DNA from 2 places in the Mesorhizobium sp. C372A genome. Region 2 is predicted to be linked to the other one. Evidence: riboswitches for the same ligand, from Rfam matches in the RefSeq annotation. Region 2 holds a riboswitch; the other holds the start of a gene.
What was found. Region 2 has a riboswitch for S-adenosylmethionine ahead of NLY42_RS02925 (O-succinylhomoserine sulfhydrylase). Riboswitches for the same ligand answer to the same signal wherever they lie in the genome.

Region 1: another riboswitch for S-adenosylmethionine. It lies ahead of metX (homoserine O-acetyltransferase MetX); the one in region 2 lies ahead of NLY42_RS02925 (O-succinylhomoserine sulfhydrylase).

Annotation. Positions count from the first base shown of each region.
Region 1 covers NZ_CP100475.1:2,335,595-2,345,750, reverse strand. The annotation lists gene NLY42_RS11130 (DUF2125 domain-containing protein) at 1-144, shown strand, start outside; gene NLY42_RS11125 (sugar kinase) at 269-1,192, shown strand; gene NLY42_RS11120 (prephenate/arogenate dehydrogenase family protein) at 1,200-2,123, opposite strand; gene hisC (histidinol-phosphate transaminase) at 2,128-3,237, opposite strand; SAM riboswitch at 3,364-3,441, shown strand; gene metX (homoserine O-acetyltransferase MetX) at 3,502-4,671, shown strand; gene metW (methionine biosynthesis protein MetW) at 4,668-5,282, shown strand; gene NLY42_RS11100 (DUF1330 domain-containing protein) at 5,290-5,610, opposite strand; gene NLY42_RS11095 (glycosyltransferase family 2 protein) at 5,859-6,794, shown strand; gene NLY42_RS11090 (DUF1194 domain-containing protein) at 6,846-7,634, opposite strand; gene NLY42_RS11085 (ABC transporter ATP-binding protein/permease) at 7,699-9,519, opposite strand; gene NLY42_RS11080 (class I SAM-dependent methyltransferase) at 9,657-10,156, opposite strand, start outside.
Region 2 covers NZ_CP100475.1:640,682-650,837, forward strand. The annotation lists gene NLY42_RS02915 (ABC transporter substrate-binding protein) at 1-584, opposite strand, end outside; gene NLY42_RS02920 (2'-deoxycytidine 5'-triphosphate deaminase) at 686-1,780, opposite strand; SAM riboswitch at 1,921-1,998, shown strand; gene NLY42_RS02925 (O-succinylhomoserine sulfhydrylase) at 2,056-3,246, shown strand; gene NLY42_RS02930 (ceramide glucosyltransferase) at 3,258-4,409, opposite strand; gene apaG (Co2+/Mg2+ efflux facilitator ApaG/CorD) at 4,631-5,023, shown strand; gene NLY42_RS02940 (Hsp33 family molecular chaperone) at 5,210-6,241, opposite strand; gene argF (ornithine carbamoyltransferase) at 6,350-7,261, opposite strand; gene NLY42_RS02950 (aspartate aminotransferase family protein) at 7,280-8,479, opposite strand; gene NLY42_RS02955 (GcrA family cell cycle regulator) at 8,838-9,356, shown strand; gene NLY42_RS02960 (magnesium and cobalt transport protein CorA) at 9,475-10,156, opposite strand, start outside.

The DNA of each region.
Region 1 (10,156 bases), 1.7 Mb from region 2:
ATCCCCGAGCAGAAGAGCCAGATCGAGCAAGGCTTTGCCGGTCTGGCGCTGCTCGGCAACGAACCGTCGATGCCGCTCAAGGTGGTGAAGGGCAAGGTCTCGCTCGGCTTCATTCCGCTGGGCAAGATCAAGCCGCTCGATTAGAGCAATTCCAGGAAAAGTGTGAGCGGTTTTCCGTCCGGAATTGCGTTAAAACAAAGAGATAGAGCATGATCGCAAAGAGCGGGAACGGCTATTGGGGAGAGATCATGCTCGAGCAAGCCGACGCATGAACCGACCGGTGAAACTGCTGAGCGTTGGCGCGCTGACGCTGGATACCATCCTGCGCGTCGAAACCCTGCCCACGCATCAGGGCAAGTTCATCGCCTCGGACGGCATCCAGATCGCCTCGGGCATGGCGACAAGTGCTGCCTGCGCCGCCCGCCGTCTCGGCGCCGAGGTGTTCCTGTGGGCAAGTGCAGGTGGCGATGCCGTCGGCGACCAATTGCTGGCCGGCATCGAGGCCGAGGGCGTCGATTGCGGCTTTGTCCGCCGCGTCGAAGGCGCCCGCTCGGCGCTGGCCGCGATCCTGGTCGACGCTCATGGCGAGCGCATCATCGTGCCCTTCTACGACCCAAAGGCGCAGGCCGACCCCGAGGCGGTGCCTATCGCCGATCTTTCCGGCTTCGATGCCGTGCTGGTCGATGTGCGCTGGCCGGGCGCCGCCGCTCTTGCCTTGACCGCCGCGCGCGACGCCGGTTGCCCGGCAATCCTCGACGCCGACACGGCGCCGCTGGAGGTGCTGGAGCGTCTGTTGCCGCTGGCGTCGCACATCGTCGCTTCGGAGACGGCTGCACGCATTATCTGCGACCACGCGCTGGACCCCGAAACCGCCTGTGCCGACCTCGCCAGCCGCACCGATGCCTTCGTGGCGGTGACCGGCGGCGCCGCGGGAAGCTGGTGGCATGACCGGTCCGCCGGATGCGTGCGCCACATCGCGGCGCCGAAGATCAAGGCGGTTGACACGCTTGCCGCCGGCGACGTCTTCCACGGCGCCTTTGCTGTCGCGTTGGCGGAAACCATGCCGATCGAGCAGGCGTTGCGCTTTGCCAGCGCGGCGGCCGCGCTCAAATGCCAGCGCTTCGGCGGCCGGCTGGGGGCGCCAAACAGGGACGAGGCAATGGCCATGGTCGCGGCGACCTGGCCCGTCTGAAACAGATTTAACTTTTCACCGCCTGCCGGCCGAAATCCGGCACGTCGATATCCTGGCCGGCCTCGATGATCGAACGGCGAACGGCCCGGGTGCGGGTGAACAGGTCGAACAGCTTGTCGCCGTCGCCCCAGCGGATCGCCCGCTGCAGCGAGGCGAGGTCCTCCGAAAAGCGCGCCAGCATTTCCAGGATGGCATCCTTGTTGTGCAGGCACACGTCGCGCCACATGGTCGGGTCGGAGGCGGCCAGACGGGTGAAGTCGCGGAAACCGGAAGCCGAATATTTGATCACTTCCGACTTGGTCACCGATTCCAGATCGTCGGCCGTGCCGACGATGTTGTAGGCAATGATGTGCGGAAGATGCGAAACGATGGCCAGCGTCATGTCATGATGCTGCGGGTCCATCGAGTCGATGTTGGAGCCGCAGCGCCGCCAGAATTCCGACAGCTTTTCCAGCGCGGCCGGATCGGTTCCCGGCAGCGGCGTGAAGATGCACCAGCGGTTTTCGAACAGGTCGGCGAAACCCGCATCCGGGCCCGATTTCTCCGTACCTGCCAGCGGGTGCCCCGGAATAAAGTGCACGCCGTCCGGTACATAGGGCTGCATTTGCGCAATGACGGAGGCCTTGGTCGAACCGACATCGGTGAGGATGGCGCCCTTTTTCAGCCCCGGCGCGATCTCTTGCGCCACCTCGCCCGACGATCCCACAGGCACCGAGACGATGATCAGGTCGGCGTCGCGGACCGCTTCCCTGGCGCCGGTGGTGTAGCTCTCGCCAAGACCGAGCTCCTTCGCCCGCGCCAGCGTGGCCGGGCTGCGCGTCGCGATGGCGACATGGCGGGCCAGGCCCTCGCGGCGGATAACGCGGGCCAGCGACGAGCCGATCAGGCCGATGCCGACCAGCGCGATCTTTTCAAACATCGGTGATGTCATTGTTTCAGCTTTTCAGGAACGTCGTGAGGGCGTCGATAACGCCGCGATTGGCTTCTTCGGTGCCGACGCTCATGCGCAGCGCATTGGGAAAGCCATAGCCGGTAACGCGCCGCAATATATAGCCGCGCTGGGTGAGGTAGTCGTCCGCCGCCTCAGCCGAATGCTTCTTGTCGTCGGGAAAGTGGATGAGGACGAAATTGCCGACGCTGGGCGTCACCCTGAGCCCAAGCTTCGTCAGCTCTTCATTCAGCCAGGTAAGCCAGGTCTCGTTGTGCAACGAACTGCGCTCGACATGGGCGCGGTCGCGGATGGCGGCAATGCCGGCCTCGATCGCTGTTGCGTTAACGTTGAAAGGGCCGCGGATACGGTTGATGGCATCGACGATGTGCAGTGGGCCATACATCCAGCCGATGCGCGCGCCGCCAAGGCCGAGCTTGGAGAAGGTGCGGGTCATGACCACATTCTGTGCGCTGCCCGCCAGCTCGATGCCGGCCTCGTAGTCATTGCGCCTGACATATTCGGCATAGGCCGCGTCGAGCACCAGAAGCACGTTGCCCGGGAGCGTGGAATGCAGGCGGCGGACCTCCTGGAACGGCAGATAGGTGCCGGTCGGATTGTTGGGATTGGCGAGGAAGATGATTTTGGTCCGCGGCGTCACCGCGGCCAGGATCGCGTCGACGTCGGCGCGCTCCTCGGTTTCCTTCACAGCAACCGGCTTGGCCCCCGCCGACTGAATGTAGATCTTGTAGACCATGAAGGCATGTTCGGTAAAAATCGCCTCATCGCCTGGCGCCAGATAGGTCTGCGCCAGCAGGCCCAAAATCTCGTCGGAACCGTTGGAGCAGATGATGTTTGCCGGGTTGAGGCCATGCACCTCGGCGATCGCCTCGCGCAGCCGGCGGGCGGTGCCGTCGGGATAGACATCGAGCTTGCCAGCCACTTCGCGCGCGGCCTCGATCGCCTTCGGCGACGGGCCGAGCGGGTTCTCGTTCGACGACAATTTATGGACCTTGGCAACGCCGGCCGGTGCCGTGCTCTTGCCCGGCACATAGGCGTCGATGTCCATAATGCCCGCGCGGGGCGTCGGCCGTGCCTTGTCCGCTGTCTTGTCCATGTCGCAAATCCATCGAGAATGCCTCCGTCCGGAGGCCGCAGCGGAAATACAAGCCGTAGCCGCGAATGTCGAGAGGCGGGCAATAGCTGGCCGTTGACGCCGGGCCGCACGAGTTCTAGAAGAACGCAACAGTTCCGTGGTGATTTGGCCGGTCGGCTTGCAGCCACGTTAAACAACTCGCTAAAGGGCCGTTTGCGTGACGTAACCGGCTTTGCGATCGCATTGCCGGTTTTTTATTGCCTGACGGCGGGCAAGGAGAGTCACATGGCCGCGCTCCGCGCTACAAAAACCAACAACGAGGCCGACAACCCGTCGAGCCCTGTGTTGCGTTTTGGCCCTGACAAGCCGCTGAAGCTCGACGCCGGCACGCTTTTGTCGCCGTTCCAGATCGCCTACCAGACATATGGCGCCCTCAACGATGCCCGCACCAACGCCATCCTGGTCTGCCACGCGCTGACCGGCGACCAGCATGTCGCCAGCACCAATCCGGTGACCGGCAAGCCCGGCTGGTGGGAAGTGCTGATCGGTCCCGGCAAGATCATCGACACCAACCGCTTCTTCGTCATTTGCTCCAACGTCATCGGCGGCTGCCTCGGTTCCACCGGTCCGGCCTCGACCAATCCCGCCACCGGCAAGCCCTACGGCCTCGACCTGCCAATCATCACCATCCGCGACATGGTGCGGGCGCAACTGATGCTGGTCGACCATTTCGGCATCGAAAAGCTGTTTTGCGTGCTCGGCGGCTCGATGGGCGGCATGCAGGTGCTGGAATGGGCGTCATGCTATTCCGAGCGCGTCTTCTCGGCCCTGCCGATCGCCACAGGCGCACGCCATTCCTCGCAGAACATCGCCTTCCACGAGGTCGGCCGCCAGGCTGTCATGGCTGATCCGGACTGGCATGGCGGCAAATATTTCGAGCACGGCAAGCGCCCGGAAAAGGGGCTCGCCGTGGCGCGCATGGCCGCCCACATCACCTATCTGTCGGAAGCCGCCCTGCATCGGAAATTCGGCCGCAATCTGCAGGACCGCGAAGCGCTGACCTTCGGTTTCGACGCAGATTTCCAGATCGAAAGCTATCTGCGCCACCAGGGCATGACATTCGTCGACCGCTTCGACGCCAACTCCTACCTCTACATGACCCGTTCGATGGATTATTTCGACCTCGCCGCCGATCATGGCGGCCGGTTGGCCGACGCGTTTGCCGGGACCAAGACCCGCTTCTGCCTGGTGTCCTTCACCTCGGACTGGCTGTTCCCGACCGAGGAGAGCCGCTCGATCGTGCATGCGCTCAACGCCGCCGGCGCATCGGTCTCCTTCGTCGAGATCGACACCGACCGCGGCCATGATGCCTTCCTGCTCGACGAACCCGAACTGTTTGCCGCCATCAAGGGCTTCATCGGCTCGGCGGCCCGCGCAAGGGGGCTCGCCTCATGAGCGTCAATGGCAGCCAGCGCGTCGACCTCGAAGTCGTGGCCAACCTGATACCCCCGCAGTCGCGGGTGCTCGATGTCGGCTCCGGCGACGGCCTGCTGCTCGAACTCCTGCAGGAGACCAAGCAGGTCGACGGCCGCGGGCTGGAGCTGTCACAGCGCGGCGTCAATGAATGCGTTTCGCGCGGCCTCTCGGTCATCCAGGGCGATGCCGACACCGACCTCGAATTCTATCCGGACAAGGGTTTTGACTTCGTCGTCCTGTCTCAGACGCTGCAGGCGACCCGCAACCCGAAGCTGGTGCTCGACGAGCTGCTGCGAATCGGCAACCGCGCCATCGTCTCCTTCCCCAATTTCGGCCACTGGCGGGTGCGGCTGTCGCTGTTCGTCAATGGCCGGATGCCGGTGACCGCGGACCTGCCCTATTCCTGGTACGACACGCCCAACATCCATTTCTGCACCATCCGCGACTTCGTCAATCTGGTCGAGGAACTCGGCGCTTCGGTCGAGAAAGCCACCGCGCTCGACGGCAACGGCCAGAAGATCGGCCTGTCGATGCCATGGTGGTTCTGGAATTTCTTCGGCCAGCAAGCGGTGTTCTTGCTGAAGCGGTAGTTTGCCCCTATTCCAGCACGTCCGTCGCCTTGTGCGGGTGCTGAACGCCATCGGCGATGATCACATCGGCGTGGGAGTTGTCGGTGCGCAAGGCCAGAATCTCGCGATAGGCTGATGAATCGTACCAGCCCCACGCATGCGCCCTGTCCGGAAACTCGATGACGATCAGATGCCCGGGCCATTCGTTTTCGACCACGTCCATGTCGCCGCCGTGGACAAGGAAGCGGCCGCCGAACGGCTCCAATGTGGCGTCGATCCTCTGCAGATACTCGACAATCTGCGGGCCCATTGTGACTTGACGCATATGGGCGACGGCGTAGGCGGCCATGGCTGAACTCCCTGTGAGATCGAAGCCCGACGACCGGCTTCGTTGGCGCAATCTGCAGACATGATGGCCATCGGTCGATTACGTCTGGGGTAATCGGCCGGCTTACCGGCGTCCTGGCTCAACAGTTTGTGATGACATTGCCGCTGGTTTTTTGTAGCGTCGAATCGAATGCCATCCCGGGGTAAGGCTTGGACGGCGACCATCAAAACCTCCGGCCTCCAGGCATTTCGGGGCACAATCGAAGCAACATGTCCAAGGCAACCGACCTCGCTCCGCTGATCTCGGTGATCACACCGACGCACAATCGCCGCAGCAAGGTCGTGCGCGCCGTGGAGAGCGTGCTGGCGCAGAATTTTCCCCGGTTCGAACACATTGTCGTCGATGACGGCTCGACCGACGGTACGGCAGCCGCACTTGCCGAAATCCGCGATCCACGGCTGATCTATGTTGGCTCAAAATGGCGCGGCGCCAATGCCGCCCGCAATGCCGGCATCGAGCGGGCGCAGGCGCCGGTGGTGACATTCCTCGATTCCGACGACGTCTATTTGCCGGATCGCCTGGCGCGGACGCTGGAGCAGTTCGACAACAATCCCTCGCTCGAAGTGCTGATCAGTTCCTTCGTGTCGCTGAAGGGCAATCGCCGCACCAACTGCGTCAACCGCGAGGCGCTGCTGAGCCGCGACTCGCTGGAGCGGGCCCTTGTCGCGCAGACCATCTTCATTGCCGGGTCGGCAATCACCGCCCGGCGCGAGTCGCTGCTGGCCATCGGCGGCTACGATAGTGACGTCACGCGCATGCAGGATCGCGAATTGTTGCTGCGCTTTGCCCGTCGCAGCGGCGCGCAGCTGTCCGAAGTGATCGACTGGAAAAAGTACAACTCGGAGAATTCGATCTCCGGTCGCCGGGACGGCTATGTCGAAGCCTATGCGAGCTTGATCGACAAGCACCCCTATATCGCCGACCGCTACCCCTACATTCCGCCTTACATGATCGCCCGGCAGCTCATCGCCGATGCACTCAAGGGCAGGGTTTCGCAGGCGTTCTCCGGCTATATGGCCAACCGGTCGTCGAAGGCGCTTGGCTATTCGCTGCCGCAGCTGTTGCGTGGCTATGTCGGCGGCCGGCGCTGGCGCCGCGATCTCTATGCCGAATTTCGCGACAAATACGGTGCACGGCCGGCCTGAAGTTTGCCGACAAGCCGCGCAGCGGCTTTCCCCTCCGAACTGCCTCAAACCTCATTTGTCGAGTTCCGGCAGATATGGGTCGGAATATAGCCGCCGGTCGCGTTCGCCCTGCAGGCAGTCCATGGGTGCGGCGGCATCGATCGGGACCACGGTCGCATCGGCGATGCCGCTCACCTCCAGGATCAACTTGCGGCGTATGGCGGTGGCGAATTCCGAGGCCGCATAGATCGGCAACACGAAGGAGCCGGGCCCACCGGTGACGCAGTCGTCATAATACTGGTCGAGATGGCTGAAGGTCGGCGACGGGCTGATCAGGATCGGCAGGCCGTTGATGACGATGCCCTTGGCCACCGCCGCATCGCGTGTCGTGGCGACGGGCAGCCCGGTGTTGTTGGGACCGTCGCCGGAAATGTCGATGACGCTGCGTGGCGCATCGAACCCCGTGCCCTCGAACAGCCCGGCGCCGAAGGCAAGCGCGCCCGAAATCGAGGTGCCGCGAAAGCTGCGGAACGGCCGCGCTTCTATTCTGTCGGCGAAGGCGTTGGCGCTCTCTGCGCTGTCGATCACCTGCCAGGCGATGACGCCATCCTCGCGCACGACGCCCGCCCATTCGAAATAGGCAAGCGCGATGCGCCCGGTGGTTCCCGAGCGCACGGCCTTGATGAAATCGGGATGCCTGAGCGCCTCGACATAGCCCGCGCGCTGCAGCGCGAACTCCCTCTCGTCCATCGACTGTGAGATGTCGACCGCCAGCACCAGTTCGACATCCACGGCAACGGCCGGGGCAGCCACGGGCGTGGTGCAGGCAAGGCAGGCAAGCAGGCTGAGCGCATCGAGCATGGCCGCACCACGGACGTTTCGACCCGTGATTCTTCGCCGCGATCGCGGCGAAATAAAGCCCCTTCTACTTCTTTCGCCGCACGGCCGCTTTCGGCGGCGGGTCGATGGCGCCGGTCCTGACTCGGGCGGGTTTCAGTGGCGCAGCACCCGTATCCTTCACGATGTTCAATGCGCGTGGAAAGAAATGACCATTGTGCAGTCCGCGCCCGATGTTGAGGATCGCGGTTTCCGGCAGGCGTTTCTCCAGCATGGACAGTACCCTTCGCAGCGAAGGACCATCGAACGCGTCCATCGCTTCGTCGATGATCACCCATTTCGGCTGCCGCAAGGCCAGCCTGGCGAAGGCCAGCGACCGCTGTTCGTCATCGTTGAGTTCACGCTCCCAGCGTGCGGAACGGTCGAGCGAGGATGACAGCCGCTCGAGGCCGACCTCGGCCAGCACCGCCCCAAAATCAGCATCGCCAGCCGGCGCCGAGCCATTTGGATGCAGCACTTCGCGTAACGTGCCGGCAGGAAAATACGGAACACGCGGCACGAAAATCGGCGTTTCTCCGGCCGGCAAGCCGATCCGCCCGCTGCCCCAGGGCCAAAGGCCGGCAATGGCGCGGAAGAACAATGTCTTGCCGGCGCCTGGGTCGCCGGTGATCATGACGCGCTCACCGGGATGGATCTCGACATGGCTGTCTGAAAGTTTGGTGCAGCCCTCCGGCGAGGCCACTTGGAGCTTCTCGAAGGTCAGGCTGCCATTGGCGTTATCGCCGAATTCGATGCGCTTTTCCTTGTCGTGCAACACATCGGTTTCATCGAGCGCAATGCGGAAGTCGGCAACGCGCATCAGCGTGGCGCGCCAGTCGGCGATGCCGCCGATATTGTTGATGAACCAGCGCAGCGACGAGTGCACCTGGTTGAAGGCGCCGACCGCCATCATCAACCCGCCAAAGCTGATGTCGCCTGAAAAATAGACCGGCGATGCAACCAGGATCGGCGCCACCACGGTGATCCAGCCATAGGTATCGGTCACCCAGGAAAGGTTGATCTGCGCTTTGTAGATGTTTCGCATCGCGCCCAGCACCGTGCCAAGGTCGATTTCGAGCCGTCTCTTGGCATCGGCTTCGCCGTGATAGAGCGCGATGGCGTCTACATTCTCGTTGACGCGCACCATCCCGGAACGCAGCTCGGCCTCGCGGGTGTAGCGGTCGCTGTTGAGGCGGATCAGCGGCCGCCCGACCAGCCAGCTCAGCCAGGAGGCGATGCCGGCATAGAGGAACGCGGCCCAGACCATGTAGCCCGGTATCGCCAGCGACCAGCCGTTGATGTGGAAGACGAAGCCCGACGAGAGTTGCCAAAGCACGCCGACGAACGACACCAGCAGGATGAAGGATTGCAGCAGGCCGACGCCGAGGTCCGTCGACAGATCGGACAGATGCGCGGCATCCTGCTGCATGCGCTGGTCGGGATTGACGCCGATGGCGCCGGCATTGGCGAGCCGGAAGGCCCGCGCCGGCCGCATCCATTGGTCGATCAGGTCGAGCGTCAGCGCCTCGCGCAGCTTCAGCCGGATCATCTGGTTGAGCCAGGTCTGAGCGATGTTGAGCAGCAGCAGCGTGCCGGCAATCACGGCAAAGATCATCAGCTGATGCAGGAAGGCCGCCATGTCGCGACGCGCCAGCGCATCGTAGAAAGGCTGGTTCCAGCGGTTGAGCAGAACCTGGCCGATCGACGTCGCGACGATGACCGCCATAATGCCGACCGACGTCCAGACCAGCCACTTGCGCACCGGTGAGCCTATCAGCGCCCGTTTGATCGTCGCTACCTGATCGCGCAGGCTGCTGGCTTCGACGGTTACCGGCTGAACGGTGGCGGACTTGTCCGGTTGATCAGCCATGCACGAGGTCCTTGCGTTCAGAAGCGTTGCTGAAACCAGATGGAGAGACTTGAAGGCATCCGCCGCTCAAACGGACCGCGAATGCATCTGCGACAGATAGGTGGGAAAAACCCACGCAACACCAGTTTCCATGATGATCACGAAGGTGTCACCTGACGCGTCGTCGATGTCACCCCTTCCGCCCGGCGGCCAAGCCGCGTCGCACCGTGCGGTGACAGTACCGGCACGAAGACACGGCGCGAAGCGCGCTGCGCGACCGGCACGCCCTGATAGAGCCGCTTCTGCGCCTCGACCACGATGACGCCGGAAAAGATCGGCCAGAACCGCCGGCCGGCGCGCTCCAGCACATTGTGGAACCGCATCATGAAGCGCCGCGGCGATGGCGGGAAGAACAGCGCGTCGGACCAGGAAGCCGGCGTGAAATTCGCCTCGCGCAGCAATTCTGTCAGCTGGCCGCGCGAGAACGGCCGGCCATTGCCGAACGGCGTGTGCTCGAACCGCGCCCAGACACCGCGCCGGTTGGGCACGACGATGACGACGCGCCCTGCCGGCGACAGCACCCGCCAGATCTCGTTCAGCGTCTCGCGCGGGTTTTCGACATGTTCGAGCGAATGCACGAGCAGCATGCGGTCGATGC
Region 2 (10,156 bases):
TTCAGCCAGTCCATCAGCACGAATTTGTCGGAGATGACGGCGTCGAGACGGCCGTTCTGCAAGTCGGTGATCGCCTCTTCCTGGGTGGGGTAGAGTTTCGCCTCGGCGCCGGCCTTGCCATAGGCGTCCTGCGCATAGTCGGCCTGAGTGGTCGAGGCCTGCGCGCCCACCGTCTTGCCGGCAAGGGCTGCCGGTTCGGTGGAAGTGAGGTCGCTGTCCTTCGGCGCCACCAGCGCCAGCGGCGTCGTGTAGTATTTGTTGGTGAAGGCGACCTGTTTCTTGCGCTCCTCGGTGATGCTCATCGAGGCGATGATGGCGTCGAACTTTTTCGCCTGCAGCGCCGGGATGATGCCGTCCCAGTCCTGGGTGACGATCTCGCACTCGACCTTCATCTGCGCACACAGCGCATTGGCAATGTCGATGTCGAAGCCCTCGATCTTGCCGTCCGCGGTGATGGTGTTGAAGGGCGGATAGGCGCCCTCGGTGCCGATCTTCAATTTCTCCTGCGCCTCAGCCAGCGAGCCGGCCGATATCACCAGCATGGCAGCGCTCGCTGCCGATATGATCCATCTTGAAATCTGCATTTCGGTTCCCCTTGCGCGCCGTTCTCTTGCCGGCCACCGAAAGGCAGCCAAGCATGGTGAGGCAGCGCAGGCAAGTATTTTGCCTGACGGTGATCGAAGGTTCAGCCGGCGGGGCGGAAATGCTTGGAGAGCTTGAGGCCTTGCGCCTGGTAATTCGAGCCGAGATCGGTGCCGTAAAGCGCCTGCGGCCGCTTCAGCATGTGTTCGTAGACCAGCCGGCCGACGATCTGGCCGTGGTCGAGGATGAACGGCACTTCGTGGCTGCGCACTTCGAGCACCGCCCGGCTGCCGGTGCCGCCTGAGGCCGAATGGCCGAAGCCCGGATCGAAGAAGCCGGCATAGTGAACACGGAATTCGCCAACCAGCGGATCGAAGGGCGTCATCTCGGCGGCGTAGAGCGGCGGCACGTGCACGGCTTCGCGGCTGACCAGGATGTAGAACTCGTCCGGGTCGAGCACCAGTTCGCCGGCGCCGCTCTTATAGAGCGGCTCCCAGAAATCGACGGCATCCTGGGCGGCGCGCTTGTCGACATCGACCAAGCCGGTGTGATGCTTGCCGCGATAGCCGACCAGGCCGTTCTGGTCGCCGTCAAGATCGATCGACAGCGCAATGCCGCCGCCGGAAATGTTGGGCGGCTCGGTCGCCACCAGCATCTCGGCGCGGTGCAATTCGTTCAGTTCTGCCTCCGACAACAGCGCGTTGCCGGTGCGAAAGCGGATCTGCGACAGCCTCGATCCGGCGCGTACGACGATCGGGAAGGTGCGCGGACTGACTTCGAGATAAAGCGGCCCGTGATAGCCGGGGGCGATCTTGTCGAACTCATGGCCGCGATCGGTCATCACCCGGGTGAAGATGTCGAGCCGGCCGGTCGAGCTCTTCGGGTTGGCCGAGGCCGACACGTTTGCGGGCAGCGCCAGGCTTTCGAGCAGCGGCACGATGTAGACGCAGCCGGTTTCCAGCACCGCGCCCTCGGCGAGACTGAACTCATGCAATTTCAGCCGGTGAAGCTTGTCGGCCACCAGATGATCGGGACCCGGCAGGAAGGAGGCGCGCACGCGAAAAGCCTTGTCGCCGAGCCTGAGATCGAGGCTCGCCGGCTGCACCTGGTCGACATCGAGCGCGCGCGGCGACTTCAGCGCGCCGGACTGAAACAGCGCGGAAATGTCCTGATCGGGAAGAATGCCTGTCTGCCGCAAAAGGCTGGCTCCGCTCCAAGGTCGGTCTCTTTGTGGCAGGTTCTTGCCGCAAAACCGCTGGATATTATTGCGGAACCTGCCTGGTACAAACCTCTTAATGAAGCCGGCAATTGACGCAAGCGCAGGTGAGGTCTAAAGGGTCGTTATCCCGTGGTGATTTGGCCGGTCGGCTTGCAGCCACGTTAAACAAGTCGCTAAAGGACCGTCGGGCCGCAAGGCCATATGGACCGGTTGCGACTTTCGCGGCCGGTTTTTTTGTGTCTGGAACAAAAGCGATGAGCACCAAGAAGCGTAACTGGAAACCTCAGACCGCACTCGTGCACGGGGGAACGCTGCGTTCCCAGTTCGGCGAGACGTCCGAAGCGATGTACCTCACCCAGGGCTATGTCTACGAGACGGCGCAGGCTGCCGAGGCCCGTTTCAAGGGCGAGGAGCCGGGCTTCATCTATTCGCGCTATGCCAACCCTACCGTCGACATGTTCGAAAAGCGCATGTGCGCGCTGGAGGGTGCCGAAGATGCGCGCGCCACGGCGTCCGGCATGGCGGCGGTGACGGCAGCGCTCCTGTGCAGCGCCAAGGCCGGCGACCATATCGTTGCGGCGCGCGCGCTGTTCGGCTCCTGCCGCTGGGTGGTGGAGACGCTGGCGCCGAAATACGGCATCGAGGCAACGCTGGTCGACGGCACCGACATCGCCAACTGGGAAAAGGCGGTGCGGCCGAACACGAAACTGTTCTTCCTGGAAAGCCCGACCAATCCGACGCTGGAAGTGGTCGACATCGCAGCGGTGGCGGCGCTCGCCACCTCGATCGGCGCCAGGCTGATCGTCGACAATGTCTTTGCCACGCCCTTGCAGCAGAAGCCCTTGCAGCTCGGCGCCCATATCGTCGTCTACTCCGCGACCAAGCACATTGACGGCCAGGGACGCTGTCTCGGCGGCATCATCCTGTCGGACAAGAAATGGATCGACGAGAATTTGCACGACTATTTCCGCCACACCGGCCCGAGCCTGTCGCCGTTCAACGCCTGGACGCTGCTCAAGGGCCTGGAGACGCTGCCGGTTCGGGTGCGCCAGCAGACGGAAAGCGCGGCCAAGATCGCGGATTTCCTGGCAGGACGGCCGGAAATCGCCCGCGTCATCTATCCCGGCCGCGCCGACCACCCGCAGGCCGACATCGTCAAGAAGCAGATGACGGGCGGATCGACGCTGATCTGCCTCGACGTCAAGGGCGGCAAGCAGGCGGCCTTCGCCTTGCAGAACGCGCTCGACATCGTGCTGATCTCCAACAATCTCGGCGACGCCAAGAGCCTGATCACCCATCCGGCGACCACCACGCACAAGAACCTCAGCGACGAAGCTCGCGCCGAGCTTGGCATCGGGCCGGGAACGCTCAGGCTGTCGGTCGGTCTTGAGGATACGGACGATCTGCTGGAGGACGTTGCGCAGGCGCTGAAGGCAGCCGGATAGGCCGCGAGGCGTCACGCTCCCGACGAAACCTCTTCCAGTTCGGCCGTCTTGGTGCCGATGGTCATGATGTTGCCGCGCCAGTCGACGGCGCCGCTCAGCCAGCCGCGCGCCCAGATGGCGGGAAGCATCATGTCGCGGACCATCATCGCCGGGACCAGGCGCAGCGACAGATGCCAGCCCTTGGCCGCGGCCAGCGCGCATTCGGGAATGTAGGCCGCCGTCAGCACGGCCAACACCGTGGCCGGCAGGCTGATGCCGGCACTTGCGGCCGCCACCAGTGCCAACGCCAACGGCACGGCGACGCCGGTCAGGATCTCGGGTGCGAAAAACAGCGGGAAGGTGACGCGGCGCAACCGCGCCCAGCGCGCCTGGCGCGACCAGATGTCGGCAAGTCGGCGCTGCCCCAGTGGTTGCTCGAAAGGCGAGGCAACGAGATTGACGCGCAGGCCCAGTCCGTTGACCAGCTTGGTTGCAGCAGCATCCTCGGCGATCTCGGCGGCCAGCGCGCGGATACCGCCACTGGTATCGAGCATCGGCTTGTTCCACAGCATGCTCTTGCCTTGGGCAAAGCCGAGACCGAGCGCCTCGCCGGCATATTGCCAGCGCGCCTGCAGCGTGTTGAGGAACGCGCATTCGACCTCGGCCCAAAAGCCATCCGGCCGAGAGCCGATCGGCGTCGAGCAGATAAGCCCGGTATTGGTCCGCCAGGCCGCCATCAGGTGCTGGACGTAATCCCTTGGCATCAGCACGTTGGAATCCGCCAGAATAACCCAATGATAGCGCGCCGCTTCCCAGCCCTTGACGCAGTTGTTGAGCTTCGGGTTGCTGCTGACGCGGTCGTCGCCGATCAGCAGCCGGGCCGGCACGTTGGGAAACAGGACGATCGCCCTGTTTATCAGTTTGACGACGGGATCGTCGGCGTGAGCGACGCAGAAGATCAGTTCGTAGCGCGGCCAGTCGAGCGAGAAGGCTCGCTGCAGCGTCTCTTGTGTGAACGGCTCCACGCCGCGCGACGGCACGACGATCGAGACCGGTGGCTGCTCGTCGGACGGCGGAGGGATAAGGCGACGCGCTTGCAGTTTCGACGAAGCAAGCAGGATGCTGGCGAGATTGGAAAGAAGCAAAGCGGAGGAAGCGAAGGCGGCTGTGAGAGCTAGTTCCATGAGATCTGGTCACTCCGGAAAGGCCGCTCGCGGCTGCTTTGTCAGTCGACAGATGGGCCTTGAGTCGCCGGCAAGGTTTGCGCACACCAACACTGTCATGTGTCACTTAAATGACATTGTTTGTCGGCACCTCCGCTTTGAGGCTGGCAGGACATGCCGTTGTGCGCGTATCAAACCGCATAGCGCGACAAATGTTCCTTGCCGCGCAACCGGAGCAGCCCATGTATCGCGCCGTCACGCGCAACATCGAAGTGCAGGTCAGACCGTTCTACCTGGAGGACCGCTCGGACCCGGCGGAGAACCGTTATGTCTGGGGCTACCAGGTGACGATCGACAACCAGTCGGACGATTTCGTGCAGCTTATGTCGCGTTACTGGCACATCACCGACGGCAGCGGCCGGGTCGAGGAAGTGCGCGGCGCCGGCGTGGTCGGCGACCAGCCTGAGCTCAATCCCGGCGACAGCTATCAATACACGTCAGGCTGCCCGCTCTCGACGCCGTCCGGCTTCATGGTCGGCCACTACACCATGCGCAACAAAAAGGGCGAGACGTTCGACGTCGCTATTCCCGCGTTTTCGCTGGATCTGCCGGGGACCCGACGGACGGTGAATTAGGGGTTTTCTCCCCGTCACTATACGGGGAGAAATGCCCGGCAGGGCGATGAGGGGCAGCGCCAGACTCATGAGGTCATCTTCCACGCACATGACGTAGGCTATGCGCGGCCATTCACCAAAGTTCGCGCTGCCCCTCATCCGCCCTTCAGGCACCTTCTCCCCGGGAACGGGGAGAAGGAAGAGATGCTACTGAGCTGCAAACTCCGCCGGGTCGAAGTCGTACTGCTTCGAGCAGAACTCGCAGGCGACGTGGATGCCGCCATCTTCGGTGCTGTCCTTGATCTCCTGCGCGGAAAACCCCTCGAGGATGCCGCGTATCTTGTCCCTTGAGCAGGAACATTGGTCGGCAACCGGCACGCCGCCGAAGACGCGCACGCCATGTTCGTGGAACAGCCTGTAGAGCAGCCGCTCGGCGCCGATGGTCGGGTCGATCAGCTCGGTCGGCTCGATGGTGCCGAGCAGCGCCACCAGCTCGCGCCAAGAATTGTCGGCCGGCTCGTTCATCACGTCGCGCGGATCGCCGTCGCCCCCCGAAATGTCGGGCACGCGCATGCGCTCGGGCGACTGCGGCAGGAACTGCGCCAGGATACCGCCGGCGCGCCACTGCTCGCGCGCACCGCCGGGGCCGGGCGTCAGCAGCTTGGCCACCGACAGCCTGAGGTCGGTCGGGATCTGCTCCGACTGGCGGAAATAGGTGCGCGCGGCGTCTTCCAGCGTCTCGCCGTCGAGCTGGACGATGCCCTGATAGCGCTGCGTGTGCGCCCCCTGGTCGATGGTCAGCGCCAAAACGCCGCTGCCCAGCAGCGTCTGCTGCGAGGTCTGGCCTGCGGCCACCAGGGCCTCCAGCCGGTCGGCATCGAAGCGCGCATAGGCGCGCAATGCCGAGGGCGTGGAGAAATCCGCGACCAGCATGTCGACAGGCCCGTCGGTGCGGGTCTGCAGGATGAACTTGCCCTCGAATTTGAGCGAGGTGCCGAGCAGCACCGTCAGCACACAGGCTTCCGCCAGCAGGCGGGCGACCGGCTCGGGATAGTCATGACGGTTGAGGATGGCGTCGAGCATCGGCCCGAGCTGCACGGTGCGGCCGCGCACGTCGAGCGGGCCTACCTCGAAGGGCACGACATGATCGTCGCCGGCATAGCCGAACTCGCCGAGTTTGGGGTGATGTTCAGTCACTTGATGCGTTTCCAACATGACAAAGCTCCAGGGCGCGGCCATGCGGCCCGGAGGGGTGCATGCGTCCAAACGCGCTTGATTTGCGTGATGGGGCGCAAATAGGCATCGCGTCGCCCCGGATCAAGCGCTTGGAGATCAAGCGCCTGGAGATCAAGCGCCCAGACACCAGGCCAAAACCGCCTTCTGGGCGTGGAGCCGGTTCTCGGCTTCGTCGAAGACCACCGAATGCGGACCGTCGATGACCTCGTCGGTGACTTCCTCGCCGCGATGCGCCGGCAGGCAGTGCATGAACAGGGCGTCGGGCTTGGCCCTGGCCATCAGCGCCGCATTGACCTGATAGGGCGAGAAGACATTATGGCCGCGGGCGCGGTGTTCCTGGCCCATAGACACCCAGCAGTCGGTGACGATGCAGTCGGCTTGGTCGACGGCCTCTTCGGGCGAGCGGGTGAAGTGCAGCTTGCCGCCATTGGACTTCGACCAGTCGATGTGCTTTTGCGCCGGCTCGCTGCCTTCCGGCACTGCGACGTTCAGGTTGAAGCGGAACCGCGCCGAGGCCTCGAGCAGCGAATGCAGCACGTTGTTGCCGTCGCCGGTCCAGGCGATGGTCTTGCCGGCAACCGGACCGCGATGCTCCTCGAAGGTCATGATGTCGGCCATCAGCTGACAGGGATGGGTGTCGTCGGTCAGCCCGTTGATGACCGGAATCGTGGCATTCTCGGTCAGCTCGAGCAGCCGCTCATGCGACGTGGTGCGGATCATGATGGCGTCGACATAGCGCGACAGCACCTTGGCGGTGTCGGCAATGGTCTCGGAGCGGCCGAGCTGCATTTCGGTGCCGGTCAGCATGATGGTCTCGCCGCCGAGCTGTCGCATGCCAACGTCGAAGGACACGCGCGTGCGCGTCGACGGCTTGTCGAAGATCATGGCCAGCACCTTGCCTTCGAGCGGTTTGGTCCGTTCGCCGGCCTTGAGGCGCGCCTTGCGCACCACCGCATCGTCCAGCATCAGGCGCAGATCGCCTTCGGAAACGGCGGAAAGATCGGTGAAATGGCGAAGGCTCATCGGGAATGGTTCTCGGGATTACTTCGCGGCGGCCGCGGCGATGGCGTCGGTCAGGCCCTTGGCGCCGGCGCGGATGCGATCGAGCGCTTCGCCGATCTCGGCGTCGGTGACGGTCAGCGGCGGCAGCAGACGAATGACGTTGTCGCCTGCCGGCACCGCCAGCAGATGCTGGTCGCGCAGCGCCATGTTGACCTTGGTGTTGGGCATGGCGCATTTCAGGCCAAGCATCAGGCCGCTGCCCCTGGTGCCTTCGATGACATCAGGAAATTCGTCGGCGACCGCCGCCAGGCCCTGCTTCATCAGCAATGCCTTGCGCTGGACGTCTTCGAGGAAGCCGTCTTCCAGCACGACGTCGAGCACAGCGTTGCCGACCGCCATGGCCAGCGGATTGCCGCCGAAAGTGGTGCCATGCACGCCTGCCGTCATGCCGACGACAGCGTCGTCGGTGGCGAGGCACGCGCCCATCGGAAAGCCGCCGCCAATGCCCTTGGCAATCGCCATGATGTCGGGCGTCACGCCGGTCCATTCATGCGCGAACAGCTTTCCGGTGCGACCGATACCGCACTGGACCTCATCGAAGATCAGCAGCAGGCCGTGCTGGTCGCAGAGCTGCCGCAGCCGTTTCAAGGATTGCGTCGGCACCGGGCGGATGCCGCCCTCGCCTTGCACCGGTTCGATCAGGATCGCGGCGGTCTCTGGTGTGATCGCCTTTTCGGCGGCGTCGATGTCGTCGAAGCCGACCTGGTCGAAGCCTTCGACCTTGGGCCCAAAACCTTCGAGATATTTGTACTGGCCGCCGGCGGCGATGGTCGCCAGCGTGCGGCCGTGGAAGGCGCCTTCGAAGGTGATGACCCGGAAGCGCTCGGGATGGCCCTTGACGAACTGGTAGCGGCGCGCCGTCTTGATCGCGCATTCGAGCGCCTCGGCGCCGGAATTGGTGAAGAACACCTTGTCGGCGAAGGTGGCGTCAGCCAGCCGCTCGCCGAGCCGGGCCTGCCCCGGGATCTCGTAGAGATTGGAGACGTGCCAGAGCTTGGCCGCCTGTTCGGTCAGCGCCGAGACCAGATGCGGATGGCTGTGGCCCAACGAATTGACCGCGATGCCGCCAGCGAAATCGAGATATCGCTCGCCCTTGTCGGTAACCAGCCAGGTGCCTTCGCCATGGTCGAAGGCCAAAGGGGCGCGGGCAAAGGTCTCGTAAAGCGCCGAACCGCTCATTATATGCGTCTCCGGTACCGGAAAAATCAAAAAAGCCGCCAAAGCGGCGGCCTTTGCGGCTTATCGTGTTTTTCGGCCATGAAGTCAACGAAAACGTCGTGCAGAGGCGCGTGGCCAGCTCCCGACGAGACGCCGGCTCATAAGCGACCGGGCAAGTTGGGGAAAACCTAAAAAACCGATTCGTGTTGCACCTGGGACTCTTGTCACCGAGTCAACACATGAGGTAATTGTAGTCGGGAAATAACTAGATTTCGTGCGGCGGACCTAATCACCTAATATATGTGGTGTCTGCCCCGGCAAAGATTGCCGGGTCGGGAACGGATTCCGGCTGCCGCACACATAGCAGGAGCGCGGTCTCATGAACTGGACTGACGAGCGGGTCGAACTTCTCAGGAAACTGTGGTCGGAGGGCTTGAGCGCAAGCCAGATCGCCGCCCAACTCGGCGGGGTCAGCCGCAACGCGGTCATCGGCAAGGTGCACCGGCTGAAGCTGTCGGGCCGCGGACGCTCGACTGCAACGCCGGCGCGTCAGAAGAAGACAACGCAGGGATCTTCGATCCAGAAATCGGTGCCGCGCGCCGCAACCACGCAGCGCCATGTCACGACTTCGATCGGGGCGAACGCGCTGCAGGCGCAGTTCGACGCCGAGCCAGTGGCGCGCCACTACATCCGCCCGGTCGAAAACGTCGTCGTGCCGATCTCGCGGCATCTGCAGCTCACCGATCTCACCGAGCGCACCTGCAAATGGCCGAATGGCGATCCGCTGTCGGAAGACTTCAACTTCTGCGGCAACGAGGCGGCCGAAACCGGACCTTACTGCAAGTACCACGCAAGGGTGGCGTTCCAGCCGGCTTCAGAGCGGCGCAGAAGCCGGTAGTTAGGAATAGGGATTGGGGACTGGGCAGTAGGGAATGGGGTAGCGCTCGTGAGGCGCTACCTTATTCTGCCTACTGCCTACTGCCTACTGCCTACTGCCTACTGCCTACTGCCTACCATCACAGCCACCCACTCTTCCGAAATCGCCAATACAAAAACGAGCAGATCAGCGCGATCGAGACCAATACGACGGGATAGCCGTATTGCATCTTCAGCTCCGGCATGTCGTCGAAATTCATGCCGTAAATGCCGGCGAGCGCCGTCGGCACCGCCAGGATCGCGGCCCATGAGGCCAGCTTCTTGGTGTTCGCGGTTTCCTGGCTCTGGCCGACCAGCAGGCTGGCTTCGAAAGCGAAGGCCAGAACCTCGCGCAGGCTGTCGATCTTTTCCTGCACGGTGCGGATATGATCGGTGACATCGCGAAACAGCGGATGCATGGCGGTATGGATCTGCGGCAGGTCGGCGCTGGTCAGCCGGCGGCAGACCTCGACCAGCGGCAGCGCCGCATTGCGCAGGCGCAACAGATCGCGGCGCAGCATATAGAGCCGCTCGATGTCGGGACCGGTCATCGGCTTCAGCAGCACCCTGTCCTCGATCGCCTCGACCTCGTCCTCGATCTGCTCGAGCACCGGCATGTAGTTGTCGACGATGAAGTCGAGAATGGCGTAGAGGACGAAATCCTCGCCCTTGGCCAGTGAGTGCGGACAGCTTTCCCAGTGCTGGCGCACGGCGGCGTATGAGGTCGAGGGACCATGCCTGACGCTGACGATATAGCCTGAGCCGACGAACAGATGCGTCTCG